DNA from 4 places in the Buttiauxella gaviniae genome. Region 3 is predicted to be linked to each of the others. Evidence: predicted binding sites of a transcription regulator. Region 3 holds the regulator's gene; each other region holds the start of a gene.
What was found. Region 3 encodes Fur, which represses iron uptake genes when iron is present. Its sites were predicted from a motif close to ATAATAATGAGAACNACTATCAA; they were not measured.
Positions count from the first base shown of each region.

Region 1: the regulator Fur is predicted to act here: its motif matches at 4,016-4,038, upstream of zupT (zinc transporter ZupT).
Region 2: the regulator Fur is predicted to act here: its motif matches at 3,637-3,659, upstream of feoA (ferrous iron transporter A).
Region 4: the regulator Fur is predicted to act here: its motif matches at 898-920, upstream of gpmA (2,3-diphosphoglycerate-dependent phosphoglycerate mutase).

Region 1 is NZ_JBFMVT010000002.1:2,589,147-2,594,833, reverse strand. Features, by position in the region: gene tolC (outer membrane channel protein TolC) at 1-838, shown strand, start outside; gene AB1E22_RS12695 (DUF1190 family protein) at 1,007-1,681, shown strand; gene AB1E22_RS12690 (glutathionylspermidine synthase family protein) at 1,688-2,848, shown strand; gene ygiD (4,5-DOPA dioxygenase extradiol) at 3,064-3,852, opposite strand; gene zupT (zinc transporter ZupT) at 4,051-4,818, shown strand; gene ribB (3,4-dihydroxy-2-butanone-4-phosphate synthase) at 4,883-5,536, opposite strand; FMN riboswitch at 5,635-5,687, opposite strand, start outside.
Region 2 is NZ_JBFMVT010000002.1:1,576,337-1,582,023, forward strand. Features, by position in the region: gene ompR (osmolarity response regulator transcription factor OmpR) at 1-103, opposite strand, end outside; gene greB (transcription elongation factor GreB) at 340-813, shown strand; gene AB1E22_RS08020 (Tex family protein) at 935-3,265, shown strand; gene feoA (ferrous iron transporter A) at 3,740-3,964, shown strand; gene feoB (Fe(2+) transporter permease subunit FeoB) at 4,022-5,687, shown strand, end outside.
Region 3 is NZ_JBFMVT010000002.1:3,228,665-3,234,351, forward strand. Features, by position in the region: gene glnS (glutamine--tRNA ligase) at 1-1,336, shown strand, start outside; gene chiP (chitoporin ChiP) at 1,809-3,206, shown strand; gene chiQ (ChiQ/YbfN family lipoprotein) at 3,254-3,580, shown strand; gene fur (ferric iron uptake transcriptional regulator) at 3,672-4,124, opposite strand; gene fldA (flavodoxin FldA) at 4,535-5,065, opposite strand; gene ybfE (LexA regulated protein) at 5,240-5,521, opposite strand; gene ybfF (esterase) at 5,657-5,687, opposite strand, start outside.
Region 4 is NZ_JBFMVT010000002.1:481,213-486,899, reverse strand. Features, by position in the region: gene aroG (3-deoxy-7-phosphoheptulonate synthase AroG) at 1-61, shown strand, start outside; gene gpmA (2,3-diphosphoglycerate-dependent phosphoglycerate mutase) at 123-875, opposite strand; gene galM (galactose-1-epimerase) at 1,084-2,124, opposite strand; gene galK (galactokinase) at 2,118-3,266, opposite strand; gene galT (galactose-1-phosphate uridylyltransferase) at 3,269-4,315, opposite strand; gene galE (UDP-glucose 4-epimerase GalE) at 4,325-5,341, opposite strand; gene modF (molybdate ABC transporter ATP-binding protein ModF) at 5,587-5,687, opposite strand, start outside.

The DNA of each region.
Region 1 (5,687 bases), 640 kb from region 3:
ACTGAACGTGGATGGTTTTAAAACTAACAAACCTGACGGCGTTAATAATCTGCTGAAAGAAGCTGAAAAGCGCAACCTGGCGTTGCTGCAAGCACGTCTGTCTCAAGACTTAGCGCGTGAGCAAATTCGTTACGCAGAAACCGGGCACATGCCTACCGTTGGCTTAACGGCGTCGACGGGCGTTTCCGATACCACTTATAGCGGTTCTAAAACCAATAGCGCACAGTACGATGACAGCAATATGGGCCAGAACAAAATCGGCCTGAACTTCTCCCTGCCATTGTACAGCGGCGGTTCTGTCACTTCTCAGGTAAAACAAGCGCAATACAACTTTGTTGGCGCGAGTGAGCAACTGGAAAGCGCGCACCGTAGCGTCGTGCAAACTGTTCGCTCTTCGTTTAACAACGTCAATGCATCAATCAGTACTATTGATGCTTACAAACAAGCGGTTGTCTCTGCACAAAGCTCTTTGGATGCAATGGAAGCGGGCTATTCCGTGGGTACACGTACCATCGTTGATGTGTTGGATGCGACCACTACGCTGTACAACGCAAAACAACAGCTCTCCAGTGCACGTTATAACTACCTGATCAACCAACTGAGAATTAAATCAGCGTTGGGTACGCTTAACGAACAAGATTTGACTGCGCTTAATGCGACTCTTGGTAAACCAGTCCCGACAACGGCTGAAAGCGTTGCACCAGAAACGCCTGACCAGAATGCGCGTGCAGATGGTTATTCAGACGATACCGCTGCAACAACGGCAACGGCGACGCCTGCAAGAGCGACTCCAGCTTCAGCAACAAGCACTAAATCAGCTAACCCATTCGGTAACTGATCCTGTTTGCGGGGGCGTGGCAACATGCCCCCGTCACAACTTGCGCCTTTTAACGTAAGGCAACGTAAAGATCCACCCCTCAACGCCCGTCATCGCTTTAATTTCAACCATTCATCCCCTATCCTAAGCGTAATAGTAAATTGCTTCCTTTGGGCTCAGGACAGGTAAATGAAACGGACAAAAATCATAAATCACGCATCGTTCCGCAAAAGCTGGAACGCTCGCCATTTGACACCGGTCGCATTGGCGGTTACAGCCGTGTTTATGCTTGCCGGTTGCGAACAGAATGACGAAACGGTCTCCATGTATCAGAACGCGGATGACTGCGCGCAGGCCAACCCAGGCAAAAGTGCCGAATGTACGACTTCCTACAACAATGCGTTGAAGGAAGCGGAACGTACTGCGCCTAAATATGCCTCGCGCGAAGAATGTATCGCTGAATTTGGCGAAGGCCAATGTCAGCAAGCACCTGCTCAAGCGAGCATGGCGGGTGAACAAGCTCAGGCGCAGCCTCAGCAAAGCGGCAGCTTCTGGATGCCACTGATGGCTGGCTACATGATGGGTCGTCTGATGGGCGGCGGTGCGGGCTTTGCTCAGCAACCGCTGTTTACCTCAAAAAACCCGGCAAGCCCGGCTTACGGTAAATATGCCGACGCCAGCGGCAAAAGTTACGGCGCAGCCACTCCGGGCCGTACCACCACCGTTCCAAAAACCGCCATGGCACCTAAACCTGCAACGACGAGTACCGTTACGCGCGGTGGCTTTGGTGATTCCGTCGCTAAACAATCAACAATGCAGCGCAGCAACAGCGCAACAGGTTCTTCTCGCTCTATGGGTGGCTAAGAAATTATGGAAAGAATTGCGATTACAGAGCGCCCGGACTGGTGCGAGAAAGCCACAGAATACGGTTTCAATTTTCACACTATGTATGGCGAACCATACTGGTGTGAAGATGCTTATTACAAACTGACGCTCCCACAGGTTGAACGCCTCGAAGAAGTGACGGCTGAACTGCATCAGATGTGCCTGAAGGTTGTCGAAAAAGTGGTAAGCAGCGATGAGCTGTTGGCTAAATTTCGCATTCCTAAACACACCTGGGAGTTTGTGCGCCAGGCCTGGCGTACTCAGCAGCCCTCGCTCTATTCCCGCCTCGATCTGGCGTGGGATGGCGTAGGTGAACCTAAGCTTCTGGAAAACAATGCCGACACTCCCACTTCTTTATACGAAGCAGCATTTTTCCAGTGGATCTGGCTTGAAGATCAGATTCAGGCCGGTAATCTGCCTGCCGAAAGCGATCAATTCAACAGCCTGCAAGAAAAGCTCATCGAACGTTTTGCCGAATTGAAACAGCAACACGGTTTCAACTTGCTGCATTTCGCTTGCTGCCAGGACACGGTAGAAGATCGCGGTACGGTTCAGTATCTGCAAGATTGTGCCGCAGAAGCAGACGTAGCCAGCGAGTTTGTGTACATGGAAGAGATCGGCCTGGGCGAAAAAGGCCAGTTTACCGATTTGCAGGATCAAGTGATCAGCAATCTTTTTAAGCTCTATCCGTGGGAATTCATGCTGCGTGAGATGTTCTCTACCAAGCTGGAAGACGCTGGCGTGCGCTGGCTGGAACCTGCCTGGAAGAGCATTATCTCCAACAAAGCATTGCTGCCGATGCTATGGGAAATGTTCCCGGATCACCCAAACTTGCTGCCCGCTTATTTCGCCGAAGATAGCTATCCAGAGATGGATAAGTACGTGATGAAGCCAATCTTCTCCCGCGAAGGTGCAAACGTGAAGATCATCGAAAACGGCCAGGAAATCGCCCGTGTCGATGGGCCTTACGGTGAAGAAGGGATGATCGTCCAACAGTTCTATCAATTACCAAAATTTGGTGACAGCTATGTGCTGATCGGGAGCTGGCTTATCAACGATCAACCTGCGGGAATTGGTATTCGTGAAGATCGGGACTTGATCACCCAGGATCTTTCACGTTTTTATCCGCATGTTTTTGTAGAGTAATTATTTCCCTCCTCTTAGGTTCTGACCCCACCCCAACCCTCCCCGGACTGTACACCTTTCCAGGGGAGGGAGCAGCTAACGCCTCATGTCTTTTGCTCCTCCACCTGGCAAGGGGGAGGCTGGGTGGGGATCATTCGTTCCAGATACAGCCAGAGTCACCAGCACTTGTGTTCAAAGATGTGACTAAGAGGCAGCTTATGGATACGGGGAAAATATCACCCAATCTGCACCGAAAGCATACTCAGCGACCCCATCTCAATGCCATCGACTGGCAGCGTTATCGGCTCTTTGCCGTCCCACGCCCCCAGAACATAGAGCAACGGTAAATAGTGATCCGGCGTTGGGTTAGATAACGATCCGCCTTCGTGTTGTAAATAATTCACTAACGGATGCTCGGCAACTGGCCCCTGCCAGGTAAGGTTATCTTTCACATATTGGTTAAACGACTCAGCCCATGGATAAGGCGTGTTTTCACCGTGCCAGCGTACGGTTCTGAGGTTATGAACAACGTTACCGCTGGCAATCAGCATAATTCCCTGTTCGCGCAGCGTTGCCAGTTTGCGACCAATCTCAAAATGCCAGGCCGCCGGTTTGGTACTGTCGATGCTGAGCTGCACCATTGGAATATCAGCATTCGGGTACATCTTGATCAGCACACCCCAGGAGCCGTGGTCAAACCCCCAGGCTTCTTTATCCTGCATTACCGGAACAGGAGCCAGCAAATCCACTAACTGCTGAGCCAGTTCCGGCGAGCCCGGAGCGGGATAATGCGTATCGTAGAGCGCCTGCGGGAAACCACCGAAATCGTGAATGGTTTTTGGCGTTTCCATCGCCGTAACGCCGGTGCCTTTCGTGAACCAGTGCGCAGATACCACCACAATAGCTTTAGGACGCGGTAAGGTCTCTCCCAAATGACGCCAGGCTTGGGTATAGTGATTATCTTCCAGCACGTTCATTGGGCTGCCGTGTCCCAGGAACAGCGCAGGCATTCGTTGGGTAGTCATGGTGGTGTCCTTTGTCAGGTCATTCAGTTTATAAACACCACAGTACGCGTTTTTGCGTCATGAAGAACTCAGATAACCATGATGAAGATCTTCAGGAAATTTGAATGTAAGCGATGTGTAAAGCTTCTCAACGAGCTCTCGATTTTTGGCACATTGCCCGTTAATATGAATGAGAATCATTATCATAAGGAGCGATAAATGTCAGTACCCTTGATTCTGACCCTGTTAGCAGGGGGAGCCACTTTCATTGGTGCCTTGCTTGGCGTAATTGGCCAGAAGCCATCAAACCGTGTGCTGGCATTTTCTCTCGGTTTTGCAGCGGGCATTATGCTGCTTATCTCGTTGATGGAGATGTTGCCCGCAGCGCTTCATACCGAAGGAATGTCACCGGTGCTGGGCTATGGCATGTTTATGGTCGGCCTGTTGGGCTACTTTGCCCTTGATCGCGCCCTGCCCCATGCTCATCCGCAAGATCTAATGGACAGCAAACCGCAGCCGCGTAATCTGCGCCGCACCGCGCTATTACTCACTCTTGGCATTAGCTTGCATAACTTCCCCGAAGGCGTGGCGACGTTCGTCACCGCCAGCAGCAATCTGGAATTAGGGATGGGTATTGCCCTTGCAGTGGCACTGCATAACATTCCTGAAGGGTTAGCCGTTGCAGGGCCGGTGTATGCGGCAACCGGTTCTAAGCGCAAAGCGATCTTCTGGGCAGGGATTTCAGGCCTGGCGGAAATTCTGGGCGGCGTACTGGCCTGGCTGATTCTGGGCACAATGGTGTCGCCGGTTGTCATGGCGGCAATAATGGCCGCTGTTGCGGGCATTATGGTGGCGCTGTCGGTCGATGAACTGATGCCGCTCGCTAAAGAGATCGATCCCCACAACAATCCAAGTTACGGTGTGCTTTGTGGGATGGCAGTGATGGGATTTAGTTTGACGTTGCTGCAAACCAGCGGAATTGGCTAATACTCGTCATACTTCACAAATAGAAAAGCCCGGTGTCAAAACCGGGCTTTTTGCATTGAGCGGGTTAGCTGGCTTTACGTTCGTGAGTCTGGCGATATTCGACCAGGTCTTCAATCGTTACGACAGCCATGTTGTGCAGGCGGGCAAAGGTGATGCACTCTGGTGCACGCGCCATTGAGCCATCGTCGTTGGTCAGTTCGCACAGCACGCCGGCAGGTTTAAACCCAGCAAGCGTCACCAAATCGATAGTCGCTTCAGTATGACCGCCACGAGTTAACACGCCGCCCGGCTGAGCACGGAGCGGGAATACATGGCCCGGACGGTTCAGGTCGCTTGGTTTTGCGCCATCAGCAATCGCTGCACGCACGGTAGTAATACGGTCAGCCGCAGAAACACCGGTGGTTACACCACTTGCCGCTTCGATAGTTACAGTAAACCCGGTGCCATAAGCACTGGTGTTGTTCTCAACCATCATTGGCAATTCAAGTTGTTTACGGCGTTCTTCGGTCAGGCACAGGCAAACAATACCGCTACCGTGACGAATGGTCAGAGCCATTTGCTCAACGGTCATGGTTTCGGCCGGGAAAATCATGTCGCCTTCGTTCTCGCGATCTTCATCGTCAAGAACCATAACCCCGCGTCCTTCACGTAGGGCTTCAAGAGCCAGTTCTACGCGCTGTGTAGGGGTGCCAAATGCAGAAAGGAGCGTCTGATTCATGGTAAAAAAACCTCATTAAAATTATGGTTACCAGAATCAGGGCAGTCTTAGGAGCTATAAAAATAACGTGAGCAGGCTGATAAAAGCTTGAGCTTAGTCGTTACTCTCTCCCATCCGGACTATAACCGTCGGCCCCGGAATTACACCGGAT
Region 2 (5,687 bases), 1.7 Mb from region 3:
CTACGCTACGGACCTGGAAGCCTTGTTCGGTGAGATAACGTTCTAACAGCGCACGCAGGCGCATGTCGTCATCCACGACCAGGATTTTATAATTCTCTTGCATTCTTATACTCCCAAAGGCTCGAACAGTGAGTGCGTATTCTTAAAAAACTGCGCCGTTACGACCAGTCAAATCTGGTATATATTCTAGTCGAAATTGTTACAAAGCATATTAAACAGATGGTTATAGGCACTTTTTAACACAGAATAATGACTTACTTCGCAAATCGACGGGATTGCCATCACCCTGATATTTCGGTTTAAATCACCCTAATCGTTTTACCCATTCAAGGCTTGATGATGAAAACGCCATTAATTACCCGCGAAGGCTATGAAAAGCTCAAACAAGAAAAGGACACCTTGTGGCGCGAAGAGCGACCAGAGGTGACAAAAAAGGTCACCTGGGCTGCAAGCCTTGGCGATCGCAGTGAAAATGCCGACTACCAGTACAACAAAAAACGGCTGCGAGAAATAGATCGTAGAGTGCGTTATCTCACGAAATGCCTCGAACAGTTGAAAATTGTCGACTATTCGCCGCAGCAAGAAGGCAAAGTGTTCTTTGGGGCCTGGGTTGAAATCGAAAATGACGACGGCAACCAGCTGCGTTTTCGCATCGTCGGCTATGACGAAATTTTTGGCCGCAAGGATTACATCTCTATCGATTCCCCCATGGCTCGCGCCCTGCTGAAAAAAGAAGTCGGCGACCTTGCCATCGTGCAAACACCTGCGGGCGAAGCGCAGTGGTACATCAATGAAATCGAGTATGTGAAGTAACCCACGCAGCCAGCAACAGAACTGTCCGATTCACCATCTCTCGGGCGCTGTGGCTGGCATTTTCACCCTCCAATCCGTATAACTATCCCCTGAAATTTCGCCCTGAACAGATGACAAACCCATGATGAATGATTCTCTCTGCCGCATTATTGCAAGTGAACTTCATGCCAGAAACGAACAGGTAGATGCCGCCGTTCGCCTGCTGGATGAAGGGAATACCGTGCCGTTTATTGCACGCTATCGTAAGGAAGTCACCGGCGGTCTGGATGACACGCAACTGCGTCAGTTAGAGACCCGCCTGAGCTATCTGCGTGAATTAGAAGACCGCCGTCAGACGATCCTAAAATCCATTACCGAACAAGGTAAATTGAGTGACGAACTCGCCGCGGCCATCAACGGCACGCTGAGCAAAACCGAGCTCGAAGATCTCTATTTGCCGTACAAGCAAAAGCGCCGCACGCGCGGGCAAATTGCTATCGAAGCCGGTCTTGAGCCATTGGCCGAGTTGCTTTGGAACGATCCATCGCATACGCCTGAAGAAGCCGCAGCCCGTTACGTTGATGCCGATAAAGGTGTGGCCGATACCAAAGCCGCGCTGGATGGCGCACGCTACATTCTGATGGAGCGCTTCGCGGAAGACGCCCAGCTTCTGGCAAAAGTGCGTAATTATCTTTGGAAAAACGCGCATCTGGCTGCCACCGTAGTGAGTGGCAAAGAAGAGGAAGGTGCGAAATTCCGTGACTATTTCGACCATCACGAGCCGATTGCCACCGCCCCTTCTCACCGTGCGCTCGCCATGTTCCGTGGCCGCAACGAAGGTATTTTACAACTGGCGCTGAATGCCGATCCGCAGCACGACGAACCACCGCGTGAAAGCTACTGTGAACAGTTGATTATCGAACACCTCGGCTTGCGTCTTAATAACGCACCCGCCGATGCCTGGCGCCGTGCCGTTGTAAGCTGGACGTGGCGCATCAAAGTGCTGATGCACCTCGAAACCGAACTAATGGGCACCGTGCGCGAACGTGCCGAAGACGAAGCTATCAACGTTTTCGCCCGTAACCTGCATGATTTGCTGATGGCGGCACCTGCTGGCCTGCGCGCAACCATGGGCCTCGATCCAGGTCTGCGTACCGGCGTAAAAGTCGCGGTGATTGATGCCACCGGCAAAGTCGTCGCCACCGACACCATTTATCCCCACACCGGGCAAGCTGCAAAAGCCGCTGTTGCGGTTGCAGCCCTGTGCGAAAAACACAATGTTGAATTGGTCGCTATCGGCAACGGCACTGCATCGCGTGAAACCGAGCGTTTCTTCCTCGATGTGCAGCAGCAGTTCCCGAAAGTTACCGCGCAGAAAGTGATTGTCAGCGAAGCGGGCGCATCCGTGTATTCTGCTTCCGAACTGGCAGCGCTGGAATTCCCCGACTTAGACGTTTCGATTCGCGGCGCAGTATCTATCGCCCGCCGTCTGCAAGACCCGCTTGCCGAGCTGGTTAAAATTGACCCGAAATCCATCGGTGTCGGCCAGTATCAGCACGATGTTAGCCAGTCACAACTGGCGAAAAAGCTGGATGCGGTGGTAGAAGACTGCGTCAACGCCGTAGGTGTGGATCTGAATACCGCATCGGTACCGCTGCTCACTCGCGTAGCGGGTTTAACGCGCATGATGGCGCAGAACATCGTCAACTGGCGCGATGAAAATGGCCGTTTCCAGAACCGCCAGCAGTTGCTGAAAGTCAGCCGTTTAGGGCCAAAAGCCTTTGAGCAATGCGCGGGCTTCCTGCGTATTAACAACGGTGAAAACCCGCTCGATGCCTCGACCGTTCACCCGGAAGCGTATCCGGTGGTTGAACGCATTCTGGCCGCAACCGAACAAGCGCTTGCGGATTTGATGGGTAACGGTGAAGCGCTGCGTGGCCTAAGCGCGCGTGAATTTACCGACGAACGCTTCGGTGTGCCGACCGTTACCGACATCATCAAAGAGCTGGAAAAACCAGGCCGTGACCCACGCCCTGAGTTTAAAACCGCGAAGTTTGCGGACGGCGTGGAAACCATGAACGACCTGCAGCCGGGCATGGTGCTGGAAGGCGCGGTCACCAACGTGACCAACTTCGGCGCATTTGTGGATATTGGCGTACATCAGGATGGTTTAGTGCACATCTCTTCGCTTTCCGACAAATTCATCGACGATCCGCACAAAGTGGTGAAAGCCGGTGATATCGTTAAAGTGAAAGTGATGGAAGTCGATTTGTCGCGTAAACGAATTGCGTTAACGATGCGTCTGGACGAGCAACCTGGCGAATCCAACCGCCGTAGCAGCGCCCCGCGTGAGCAAAACGAGCGCCGCCCTGCTCCAGCCCAAAAACCTCGCGGGCGTGATAATGCCAGCAGTAGCGCAGGTAACAGCGCGATGAGTGATGCGTTGGCTGCGGCACTCGGTAAGAAGCGTTAGAGCCACACCCTCTCCCCCGGGAGAGGCGACGGATCGGTCTTCTCCCTCTCCTGAGGGAGAGGACATTCCCACCCAATAATTATTTCACCCTCCCTCTTATTTATAAAAAAACAGAATGAATTTGCGATAGATCAATTTATCTCACGAATATAAAACCACACCAATATTTATCAAACACGTAACACATGAAATATTCAGACAACATTAACAGAGATAAAATAATATATTTATCATTTTAAAATAAATACAACACATTGTTATTTATATGATTTCAATTAAATCCACGCTTCAGGCACGTCAGGTAAATTAAACAACCTATCTTCGTTAAATAAGAAAACAGGCGTTATTCATCACAAAAATAATTATTGATGACGGAAACCATTCTCATTATCATTGATTTGTTCGTTATTTCTCCTCTACTCACAGATAACTTTCGTTCGAGTAAATATCAGAGCCCAGCTCTAAGTAGGTCCTATGCGATTCTTACCAAGTAGTGCGTGGAAAATTACTGGTTTTGCTAAAGAAATTAGCCCGTCATATCGCCAAAAACTTTTATCGCTCGGTATGTTGCCCGGCTCATCATTTAACGTTGTGCGCGTTGCGCCTTTAGGCGACCCGATTCACATCGAAACACGTCGCGTCAGTTTGGTATTACGTAAAAAAGATCTCGAATTACTGCACGTTGAATCGATCGCCTGATTGGTGGGGTGGGCGCTTGCGCTCGTTGTTCTTTTCTTCTTTAAGTTCACGAATAAAATGAAAAAATTAACTATCGGCTTAATCGGTAACCCTAATTCCGGAAAGACTACGTTATTTAACCAGCTCACCGGCTCTCGTCAGCGAGTCGGCAACTGGGCGGGCGTTACCGTAGAACGTAAAGAAGGTCAGTTTTCAACGATTGCGCATCAGGTCACGCTTGTCGACTTGCCAGGCACCTACTCCCTGACCACCATTTCATCGCAAACCTCTCTCGATGAACAAATCGCCTGCCACTATATTTTGAGTGGCGATGCAGACCTGCTGATTAACGTCGTCGATGCCTCAAACCTTGAGCGCAATCTGTATCTGACATTGCAACTTCTCGAGCTGGGCATTCCGTGCGTAGTCGCACTCAACATGCTCGACATCGCCGAGAAGCAAGATATCCGTATTGATATCGATGCCCTTGCCGCACGCCTTGGCTGCCCGGTAGTGCCGTTGGTTTCAACGCGTGGCCGTGGTATGGAAGGCCTGAAACTGGCTATCGACCGCCGCCAGCCAAACGCGCATACCGATTTAGTCCTTTACCCACCCAAACTGCTTGAAGAAGCCAACACCCTGGCCGCTGAAATGCCTGGCGAAATGCCTGCACAACAGCGTCGCTGGCTGGCGCTGCAAATGCTGGAAGGCGACATCTACAGCCGCGAATATGCCGGTCATGCAACGGAAAAACTGGATGCCATTCGCGCCCAACTGGCGCAAGAAAATGAAGATCCCGCACTGCTGATTGCCGATGCCCGCTACCAAACGATTGCCGCTATTTGCGATTCCATCAGTAACAGTCTGACGGCTGAACCGCACCGTTTAACGGCGATGATGGATAAAATCATCCTTAACCGTTTTCTCGGCCTGCCTGTGTTCTTGCTGGTGATGTACCTGATGTTCTTGCTGGCGATTAACATCGGCGGCGCTTTACAGCCCATTTTCGACGGCGGCTCAGCGGCCATCTTCATCCACGGCATTCAGTGGATTGGCGCTACCCTGCACTTCCCAGGCTGGCTGACAATTTTCCTCGCCCAGGGTATCGGCGGCGGTATCAACACCGTGCTGCCATTGGTACCGCAAATTGGCATGATGTACCTGTTCCTGTCGTTCCTTGAAGACTCAGGTTATATGGCTCGTGCGGCTTTCGTGATGGATCGCCTGATGCAATCCCTCGGTTTGCCGGGTAAATCATTTGTACCGCTGATCGTCGGATTCGGCTGTAACGTGCCGTCCGTAATGGGCGCGCGTACTCTGGATGCCCCGCGTGAACGCCTGATGACCATCATGATGGCACCGTTTATGTCCTGCGGCGCACGACTGGCGATTTTTGCGGTATTTGCCGCAGCTTTCTTCGGTCAGCAAGGCGCACTGGTTGTCTTCTCGCTCTACATTCTCGGCATCGTGATGGCGATTCTGACCGGCCTGATGCTCAAACACACCATTATGCGTGGCGAAGCAACGCCATTTGTGATGGAACTGCCGGTGTATCACGTGCCGCATCTGAAAAGCCTGCTGCTGCAAACCTGGCAGCGCCTGAAGGGCTTCGTGCTGCGTGCCGGTAAAGTGATCGTTATCGTCAGTATTTTCATCGGCGCACTGAACAGCTTCTCGTTTAGCGGCAAAGAAGTGGACAACATCAACGACTCCGCGCTGGCGTCCGTCAGCCGTGTGCTGACCC
Region 3 (5,687 bases):
TGTAGAACTTATCAATAAAGGTCTGGCGTATGTTGATGAACTGACGCCTGAGCAGATCCGTGAATATCGTGGCTCCTTGACCGCGCCTGGCAAAAATAGCCCATTCCGCGATCGTAGCGTTGAAGAAAACCTCGCATTGTTCGAGAAGATGCGTAACGGTGAATTTGCCGAAGGAACCGCGTGCCTGCGTGCGAAAATCGATATGGCATCGCCATTTATCGTGATGCGCGATCCGGTTATTTATCGTATCAAGTTTGCCGAGCACCACCAGACTGGCAACAAGTGGTGCATCTACCCGATGTACGACTTCACCCACTGCATTTCCGATGCGCTGGAAGGCATTACGCACTCCCTGTGTACGCTGGAATTCCAGGACAACCGTCGTCTGTACGATTGGGTGCTGGATAACATCACCATTCCTGCGCATCCGCGTCAGTACGAATTCTCTCGCCTGAATCTCGAATACGCCATCATGTCCAAGCGTAAGCTGAACCTGCTGGTAACTGAGAAGGTGGTAGAGGGTTGGGATGACCCGCGTATGCCGACTATTTCTGGTCTGCGCCGTCGTGGTTATACCGCCGCTTCTATCCGTGAGTTCTGCAAGCGTATTGGTGTCACTAAGCAAGACAATACCGTTGAAATGGCCTCTCTGGAATCTTGTATTCGTGATGACCTGAACGAGAATGCGCCGCGTGCGATGGCGGTACTCGATCCGGTGAAAGTTATCATTGAAAACTTCCCGCAGGGTGAAGTTGAAATGGTGACCATGCCTAACCATCCGAACAAACCGGAGATGGGCAGCCGTCAGGTGCCGTTTAGCCGTGAAATTTACATCGACCGCGCTGACTTCCGTGAAGAAGCTAACAAACAGTACAAGCGCCTGGTGTTGGGTAAAGAAGTGCGCCTGCGCAATGCGTATGTGATTAAAGCCGATCGCGTAGAGAAAGATGAAGCAGGTAACATTACCGTGCTGCATTGCTCCTACGACCCGGACACATTAAGCAAAGACCCGGCAGACGGACGTAAAGTTAAAGGCGTTATTCATTGGGTCAGCGCGGAACACGCTCTGCCAGTTGAAATTCGTCTTTACGATCGTCTGTTCAGCGTGGCAAACCCAGGTGCTGCGGAAGATTTCCTTGCGACGATCAACCCGGAATCTCTGGTGATCAAGCAAGGTTTCGTTGAGCCTAGCCTGCAAAATGCTGAAAAAGGTAAAGCGTATCAGTTCGAGCGTGAAGGTTATTTCTGCCTTGATAGCCGTTATGCAACCGCTGAAAAACTGGTATTTAACCGTACAGTTGGTCTGCGTGATACCTGGGCGAAAATGGGCGAATAATCCCCTCGCTGTAAGTCAATATCTGACAAAAACGTCGCAAATTGCGGCGTTTTTTTTCGCTTTATAATCATCAGCTTAACTTTTTATCTGCATTCGCGTTGCGAATTAATGTTATTTAAGTCCGTTTTCATACATTTTCTTCGGTCAATCCTGAAGCATAAAAAATTCTAGCAATCACTATGTGAGCGCTCTCTATTAGAGCTTTGTATGTAAATTAACGTAATTTACCCTATAAAATTCTCGTGTCGTTGTTTGTTACAAATACTCATAAATTATGTGCTCTCTGTCATAGTATCGGAATGAACTCTTACAAAGTCGTTGATAATTCGCGTCGCGAAAAATAGTCTTATGAACAGCAGTAATGCGGGCAAATATTCATAACCGCTTTAGCCGTTAGGCATTTTTACTTTTTTTCGCGATATGACGTCTTTTAACGTCCAGCGATTATTTATACGTCAAAGAGGAATATTATATGCGTACGTTTAGTGGCAAACGTAGTGCGCTGGCTCTTGCTATTGCAGGTGTCACGGCTCTTTCCGGACTGGTTGTAATCCCTCAGGCAAGTGCAGCAGGTTTTATTGATGACTCCACGCTGACCGGCGGTGTCTATTACTGGCAACGTGAGCGCGACCGTAAAGACGTTACAACGGATAAATACGAAACCAACCTCGCTCACTCCACATGGAACGCAAATCTGGACTTCCAGTCTGGTTATGCTGCGGACATGTTCGGTCTTGATATTGCGGCCTTTACTGCTATCGAAATGGCAGAAAATGGTGACAGCGGTCACCCAAACGAAATCGCATTCTCTTCAAAAAACAAAGCGTATGACGAAGACTATTCCGGCGATAAAAGCGGGATTAGCCTCTATAAAGCCGCTGCTAAATTCAAATATGGTCCAGTCTGGGCGCGTGCAGGTTACATCCAACCCACCGGTCAAACTCTGTTGGCTCCGCACTGGAGCTTCATGCCAGGCACCTATCAGGGCGCTGAAGCGGGTGCAAACTTTGACTATGCAGATGCGGGCGCATTGAGCTTCTCCTACATGTGGACTAACGAATATAAATCCCCATGGCACCTGGAGATGGACAAGTTCTATCAGAACGATAAAAACACCAAAGTCGATTACCTGCACTCTGTCGGCGCTAAATACGACTTCAAAAATGATTTGATCCTTGAAGCGGCCTTCGGCCAGGCTGAAGGTTATGTGGATCAATACTTCACCAAAGCCAGCTATAAATTTGACATTGCTGGTAGCCCGCTGACCACCAGCTATCAATTCTATGGAACGCGTGACAAAGTCTCTGATGGCAGCGTCAACGATCTGTACGACGGTACTGCATGGTTGCAGGCATTAACCTTCGGCTATCGAGTCGGCCAGGTCGACCTGCGTCTTGAAGGCACCATGGTTAAGGCAGACGGCCAGCAGGGCTACTTCCTGCAACGTATGACGCCAACTTATGCATCTTCTAACGGTCGTCTTGATGTGTGGTGGGATAACCGCTCTGACTTCAACGCCAACGGTGAAAAAGCGGTATTTGCAGGCGCAATGTATGACCTGAGCAACTGGAACCTCGCGGGTTGGGCGGTAGGTGCTTCTTATGTTTACGCATGGGATGCTAAACCAAGCTCTAAACCGACGACCGATGGCTTCTACGATGCGGATCGCCGTCTGAAAGAGTCTGCATACAGCCTTGATGCAATGTATACCGTTCAGGATGGTCGTGCGAAGGGAACCCTCTTCAAGTTGCACTTCACTCAGTACGACAACCACTCCGATATTCCAAGCTGGGGCGGGGGTTACGGCAACATCTTCCAGGATGAGCGCGACGTGAAATTTATCGTTATCGCCCCATTCACCATCTTCTGATTTGATTCCGGGCATGAGAATGCCCGGTTTGTTTAAGGATACTCAGCATGAAAAAAATCATTTTAGTGACGGTGATGGCTTTAGGTTTGAGCGCCTGCGCACAACCGAAAACAGCGCCGGAAGATTCAAAGCTGAAAGCAGCTTACAGCGCGTGTATTAACACCGCCGAAGGTAATCCGGATAAAGTCCAGGCGTGCCAAAGCGTGCTCAATGTGCTGGCTCAGGAAAAACAGCATCAGGAATTTGCGAAGAAAGAGACGGTTCGCACCCTCGATTACCAGAATTGCATTCAGGCAACCCGCACGGGTAACGACCAGGCGGTCAAAGCCAAATGCGATAAAATCTGGCAAGAGATCCGTACCAACAACCAGTAGCGGTGATCTTCATGCAATAAAAAAACCGGTGAGCTTCCTCACCGGTTTTTTTACATCTGACCTCTGGGTTAGGGAAGCCAGGATAGACGGATTACTTTTCGCTGATTTCGTGTGCGTGCTCGTCTGTACGGCAATCACCTTCAGCGCAGTGACCATAAAGGTACAGGCTGTGGTTCGTCAGACGAATGCCATGACGAGATGCAATCTCACGCTGGCGCGCTTCGATTGAATCATCACTGAATTCAATAACTTTGCCGCAGTCCAGGCAGATTAAGTGGTCATGGTGATGCTGTTGCGTCAGTTCGAACACGGATTTACCGCCTTCGAAATTATGACGGGTCACAATGCCTGCATCATCAAACTGGTTTAATACGCGATAAACGGTGGCGAGACCAATCTCTTCACCCATATCAATCAGACGCTTATATAAGTCTTCCGCACTGACGTGATGATTCACCGGCCCCTGCAACACTTCTAAGATTTTTAATCGAGGAAGCGTGACTTTCAGGCCGGCCTTCTTTAATGCGGTATTGTTGTCAGTCATGCGGAAATTGTCCTGTTGCTTAACGAATCGCTCGGACTCAGGGTGAGCGTTAAGATGAATGCGTCTCATTATAGAACTGCAAATTCTAAATGGGAACCGCAAGTATTATACCCGTCATACTTCAAGCTGTGGGGGGTGTTGGCTGCACTCACTTACCCCAGTCACTTACTAAAGTAAGCTCTTGGGGATAAGCTCCCTGGCCGCCTGGCCACAACTTGAATTATTTAGGGTAAAAGCATATTCAAGCCAGAAAACTGCGGCTGAGTCGCGATTTGCTTGCCTTACTAGCTATTTTCCAGGAATTCATTGTACAGGGACAAACTGAAAAGTTACAAATTTGTAGCAATTATTTTAATCGGAAATATCTATTGATAATGTGACGCAGCCAAAGGGCCACGTCACTAATAGCATTAAGCGCTGAGGATATCAGCCAGATTCAGTTCTTCAGAAACCTGGTTAACCCATTTCTGAACGCGCTCTGCGGTAAGCTCAGGTTGGCGATCTTCGTCGATAGCCAGGCCAACAAAGTGATCGTCATCTGCCAGGCCTTTAGACGCTTCGAAATGGTAACCTGCTGTTGGCCAGTGGCCCACAATCGCCGCACCGCGCGGTTCGATAATGTCGCGAATAGTACCTAATGCGTCACAGAAATATTCTGCGTAGTCTTCCTGGTCGCCACAGCCGAACAGCGCAACCAGTTTGCCATTGAAATCAACTTCTTCCAGCGTCGGGAAGAAATCATCCCAGTCGCATTGCGCTTCGCCGTAATACCACGTTGGAATGCCGAGAAGCAGAATATCGAAGCCTTCCAGGTCTTCTTTGCTGCTCTTAGCAATGTCATGCACCTCAGCAACGTCCTTACCGAGCTGTTTTTGAATCATTTTCGCGATATTTTCGGTATTACCGGTGTCGCTGCCGAAAAAAATGCCTACGATTGCCATGAGTAAAATAACCTCTTGATACTTAATGGTATGATGGCTGCTATTTGGCCACAGATAGGGCAATCATAGCAGAACACATCACGGGGCGGAAACTGCTATAACCCTGTAGTGCACAGACTGCAACATTATACCCATCGTCCTGCAACTCGAATGCTAATGGGTATAACACGATATCTAACTAAGATGTTGCTTCAGTTGTTCGAGCAGTATCTCTTCAATCAGTTCACTGCGGCTGATATTGCGCGCTTCAGCCAACTGATTAAGAGCCTCTACCGCCTCATTGTTGAGCTTTAACTCCACTCGCTTCAGGCCGCGTACTTTATCGCGCTTGAGTTGATTGCGTTTGTTGATACGCAACTGCTCATCACGCGTTAGCGGATTGGTTTTTGGTCGCCCCGGGCGACGCTCGTCCGCGAACAGATCTAATGTAGTACGGTCCGTTTGTTCTTTTGCCATGATTAGACTACTGACAGGGAATTCAGGTGGCACGGAGCGGGGTGCTCTGGCGCAATTTAGCGCGCAATCATACATCAGCATGGCTTGCGCGCCAACGCGTTAGCCGCATCTTGCGGCCAGTCGGTCTGTTTTTAATCAGTTTGCGGCTGTTAGGTCGATAAAACGA
Region 4 (5,687 bases), 2.7 Mb from region 3:
GGAAGATACTGAAACTGTTCTGCGCCAACTGGCAGCGGCTGTGAAAACCCGTCGCGGATAACTCTTTCGCGGCAGTATAAGAAAGGCGTGGATCTCACCACGCCTTGTTCACATCTAACGAATTACTTCGCTTTACCTTGATTTGCTACCGCTGCGGCTTTTGCTGCGATTTCATCAGCATTACCCAGATAGTAGCGTTTCAGCGGTTTGAAGTTCTCGTCGAACTCATACACCAACGGCACGCCAGTTGGGATATTCAGCTCAAGAATTTCATCTTCGCTCAGGTTGTCCAGGAATTTAACCAGCGCACGCAGGGAGTTACCGTGAGCGGCAACAATCACGCGCTCGCCGCTTTTCATGCGTGGAAGAATGGTTTCATTCCAGTAAGGAATAACGCGATCGATAGTCAGCGCCAGGCTTTCGGTTACCGGCAGCTCTTTATCGCTCAGGCTTGCATAACGTGGATCATGGCCCGGGAAACGTTCGTCATCACGCGTCAGTTCTGGAGGCGTGATCGCAAAGCCGCGACGCCATTGTTTAACTTGCTCGTCACCATATTTTTCTGCGGTTTCAGCTTTGTTCAGCCCTTGCAGTGCGCCGTAGTGACGTTCATTCAGCTTCCAGGACTTCTCAACTGGCAGCCAGGCCTGATCCAGTTCATCGAGGATGTTCCACAGAGTGTGGATGGCACGTTTCAGCACAGAAGTATAAGCAAAGTCGAAGGAGTAGCCTTCATCTTTCAACAACTTACCTGCTGCTTTCGCTTCAGTTTTACCTTTCTCAGACAGATCAACGTCATACCAACCGGTGAAGCGGTTTTCGTTGTTCCACTGGCTTTCACCGTGACGAACCAGAACCAGCTTAGTAACAGCCATAGTTTACTCCTTAATAAGCCTGCGATTAATGATAACGATTATCATTATATTGCCGCAAAGGGGCCAGCGGCAATGCTAAACGTTTAACATAGCGAAAAAGAGTGTGGAGTGTAAGGTGGATGTGAACGGTTGTTATATTTTTGCTGTTAAATGGCGGGAAATCCAGCGAATCGAATAAGATTCGCCCTCCCGAAAGAGGGCGCTAACCTTACAGCGGAATAAATTCATACTCCGTAACGCTCAAATACTCATCACCTGGCTGTAGCCAACAGTCGGGCTGCGGCCATTCCGGGTGATTGGGGCTGTCGGGCAAAAATTCACTTTCAAGCGCCAGACCTTGATAAGCATTATAAGTGCCTTGCTCTCGGGCTGCTGTTCCGTCCAGATAGTTGCCGCTATAAAACTGCAACGCCGGTGCGGTGGTATAAACCGTCATTTGCAGTTTATTGTCGCTCGACCAGACATGTGCCGCAGGTTGGCTGGCATCGCCCTGCACCTGCAGCAAGAAAGCGTGGTCATAGCCTTTCACCAATACCTGATCGTTATCTTTCAGGAAATCCTCAGCGATAGTTTTTGGCGTGCGGAAATCAAACCCGGTATTTGTCACATCGGCAAGACCGGCCTGCGGTATACCGTTGCTGTCCACCGGCAAATAACTATCGGCCAGCAGTTGCAGTTTGTGCTGGCGAATATCGTTTTGTTTACCGTCGAGATTGAAATAAGCATGATTAGTCAGATTCACCGGGCACGGTTTGCTGGTTTTGGCGCGGAATTCGACGGTGATGCAGTTATCGTCATTTAGCGCATAACGCGCGGTGGCGCGCAGCTCGCCAGGGAAACCCTGATCGCCATCCTGAGAGTCCAGCGTGTACAACACTTCGTGTTCATTCTGACGCACAATACGCCAGCGGCGTTTATCGAACCCATCCGGGCCGCCGTGCAATTGATGCGCCCCCTGATTGGCGGTGACATTCACGGTGATGCCATCGCGCGTAAACTGGCTGTTGGCAATCCTGTTGGCATAGCGTCCAACCGTTGCCCCCAGATATGCCGACTGATTCAAATAATCTTCCGGCGTTTCGCAGCCGAGCAGCGTTTCGCGCACGGTTCCGTCTTTCATCGGCACGCGGCACGACAGCAGCGTTGCGCCCCAGTCCATCATTGTCACTACCAACCCCGCGCTGTTACGCAGGGTAGAGATGCGGAACGGTTGCCCGTCCGGAGCGAGTTGAGGTGTTTCTTTTAGCATTGACCCGCGCCCTCCGATGCTTTGCACACATAGAACGTTTCTTTGATGCCGGTTTTCGCTTCGTACTGCTCTTCAACCGCTTGCTTCACTGCCGGAACCAGCGCTTCAGGAATCAGCGCGACGATGCAACCGCCAAAGCCGCCGCCGGTCATACGTACGCCGCCTTTATCGCCTATAGTCGCTTTAACGATATCAACCAGGGTGTCGATTTGCGGCACGGTGATTTCGAAATCGTCACGCATGGACGCGTGAGATTCAGCCATCAATTCGCCCATACGCTGCAGGTCGCCTTTTGCCAGCGCATCAGCGGCTTCAACGGTGCGGATGTTTTCAGTTAAAACGTGACGAACACGTTTGGCGACAATCGGATCAAGTTCATGCGCCACCGCATTAAATTTCGACAGTTCAACGTCACGCAGCGCTTTTTGGGAGAAGAAACGCGCGCCGGTTTCACATTGCTGGCGACGGGTATTATATTCGCTCCCCACCAGCGTACGTTTGAAGTTACTGTTGATAATGACAACGGCCACGCCTTTTGGCATCGAAACCGCTTTAGTTCCGAGCGAACGGCAATCAATCAGCAAAGCGTGATCTTTTTTACCTAACGCTGAAATCAACTGATCCATGATCCCGCAGTTACAGCCAACAAACTGGTTCTCTGCTTCCTGGCCGTTCAGGGCGATTTGCGAACCATCAAGCGACAGGTGATAAAGTTTCTGGAACACGGTACCTACTGCGACTTCCAGCGAGGCCGATGAACTCAGACCCGCACCTTGTGGCACGTTACCGCTAATCACTAAATCTGCGCCGCCAAAGTTTTTATCACGTTTTTGCAGATGCTTAACCACGCCGCGAACATAGTTCGACCATTGCTGCGTATCGTGGCTCAGGATGGGTTTATCCAGCGAAAATTCATCCACTTGATTGTCGTAATCCGCCGCAATCACGCGCACCATGCGGTCATCACGCTTTGCGCAGCTAATGACTGTCTGGTAGTCGATAGCACACGGCAGTACAAAACCGTCATTGTAATCCGTATGTTCACCAATCAGGTTCACGCGGCCCGGAGCTTGAATGGTATGCGTCGCTGGGTAGCCAAACTGTTCGGCAAAAATGTGTTGGGTTTTATCTTTCAGACTCATTTTTAAACTCCTGCCTCGTGAAAATGGATATCGGATACGGCACGCAAGCGTTCTGCGGCTTGCTCTGCGGTTAAATCACGTTGGGTTTCGGCCAGCATTTCATAGCCGACCATAAATTTACGCACCGTGGCACTGCGCAGCAGCGGGGGATAGAAGTGGGCGTGTAATTGCCAGTGGCTGTTTTCCTCGCCGTTAAACGGTGCGCCGTGCCAACCCATTGAGTATGGGAATGAGCACTGGAAAAGGTTGTCATAGCGGCTGGTCAGTTTTTTCAGTGCCAGCGCCAAATCACGGCTTTGCTCGGCGCTCAAATCGGTAATACGCAGGATGTGCGTTTTTGGCAGCAATAGCGTTTCGAACGGCCACGCCGCCCAGTAAGGCACGACGGCAATCCAGTGTTCGGTTTCGACCACCGTACGGCTGCCATCTTTTAATTCGCGCTGGGCGTAATCCACCAGCATCGGCGAACCGTTTTCAGCAAAGTATTCACGCTGAAGTACATCTTCTCGTGCCACTTCGTTTGGCAGGAAGCTGTTGGCCCAAACCTGGCCGTGCGGATGCGGGTTGGAGCAGCCCATTGCCGCACCTTTATTCTCAAATACCTGCACCCACGGATAGGTTTGCCCTAAATCTGCGGTCTGCTCTTGCCAGGTTTTGACCACTTCTTCCAGCGCCGGAACGGAAAGCTGCGGCAGCGTTTTACTGTGATCGGGTGAAAAACAGATAACCCGGCTGGTGCCGCGCGCGCTTTCGCAACGCATTAAAGGATCGCCGCTTGCTGGCGCGTCCGGGGTGTTCGTCATCAATGCAGCAAAATCATTCGTAAAAACAAATGTGCCGGTGTATTGCGGATTTTTATCGCCGGTTACACGTGTATTGCCAGGACACAAGAAACAATCCGGATCGTGAACCGGTAATGTTTCTTTTGACGGCGTCTCCTGAGCCCCTTGCCATGGGCGCTTGGCGCGATGCGGGGACACCAGAATCCATTGTCCGGTCAGTGGGTTATAACGGCGATGTGGATGATCCACCGGGTTAAACTGCTCCATCACATTTCCTTAATCTGGATAACCTTGAGGGTGGCGGGACTGCCAGCGCCAGGTATCATCTGCCATTTCTTGCAGAGTCCGGCTGACACGCCAGTTAAGTTCCTGGTCAGCTTTGGTGGCGTCAGCCCAATAAGCGGGGAGATCGCCATCACGACGCGGGGCGAAGTGGTAATTCACCGGCTTACCGCACGCGGTGCTGAAGGCGTTGATCACGTCCAGTACGCTGCTGCCGATGCCTGCGCCGAGGTTGTAGATGTGCACGCCAGGTTTGCCTTGCAGCGTTTGCATTGCTGCTACGTGGCCATCGGCGAGATCCATTACATGGATATAGTCGCGTACGCCGGTGCCGTCTTCGGTTGGGTAATCATTGCCAAAAACAGCCAGTGAATCGCGACGCCCTACGGCAACCTGCGCGATGTACGGCATCAGGTTGTTAGGAATACCTTGCGGGTCTTCACCCATATCGCCTGACGGATGTGCGCCGACCGGGTTGAAGTAACGCAGCAGCGCCACGCTCCAGTTCGGCTGGGCCTTTTGCAGGTCAGCCAGAATCTGTTCCACCATCAGCTTACTGCGCCCGTAGGGGCTTGCAGGCGTTCCGGTTGGGAAGCTTTCAACGTAAGGGATTTGCGGCTGGTCGCCATAAACGGTGGCAGAAGAGCTAAAGATGAAGTTGGTGACATTGGCGGCGCGCATGGCGGAAATCAGGCGCAATGTGCCAGTAACATTGTTGTCGTAATATTCCAGCGGTTTGCTGACGGACTCGCCCACGGCTTTGAGGCCTGCGAAGTGAATCACGGCGTCAATCTGGTGATCGTGGAAGATCTCGGCCAAAAGCGCTTCATCACGGATATCGCCGTCAATGAACAGAGGATGTTTACCGCCAAGACGTTCAATAACTGGCAGCACGCTACGTTTGCTGTTGCACAGATTATCTAGAATCACAACGTCGTGGCCATTTTGCAGCAGTTGTACGCAGGTATGACTGCCAATGTAACCGCTACCACCTGTTACCAATACTCTCATTTTTCGCTCCATTGCGCGTATGGTATGTAATAAACATAGCATAACAGAGATGCGAAAAGTGTGACATGCGCTAAATTAGTGGAATCGTTTACACTGATATTTCATAGCGAATTATTCTTGCGAAAAATGATTATAAAACAAAGGGTCGTGGCGATGATGTTGCGGGTTGTCTGAAAGTGGCAAATGCCATGAAGATCAAGGCAATGTCGGACGTCGCTCACGCTAGTCCGACGTGGAAAAAGAAGTTATAAGTCCTCAAAGTGATAACGATAAGCCTCGCCATCGGCCACAAAGGTCAGCCGTTTGGTGATGCACTCGGGCGCATCTTCGGCGTGGTGTGAAACAA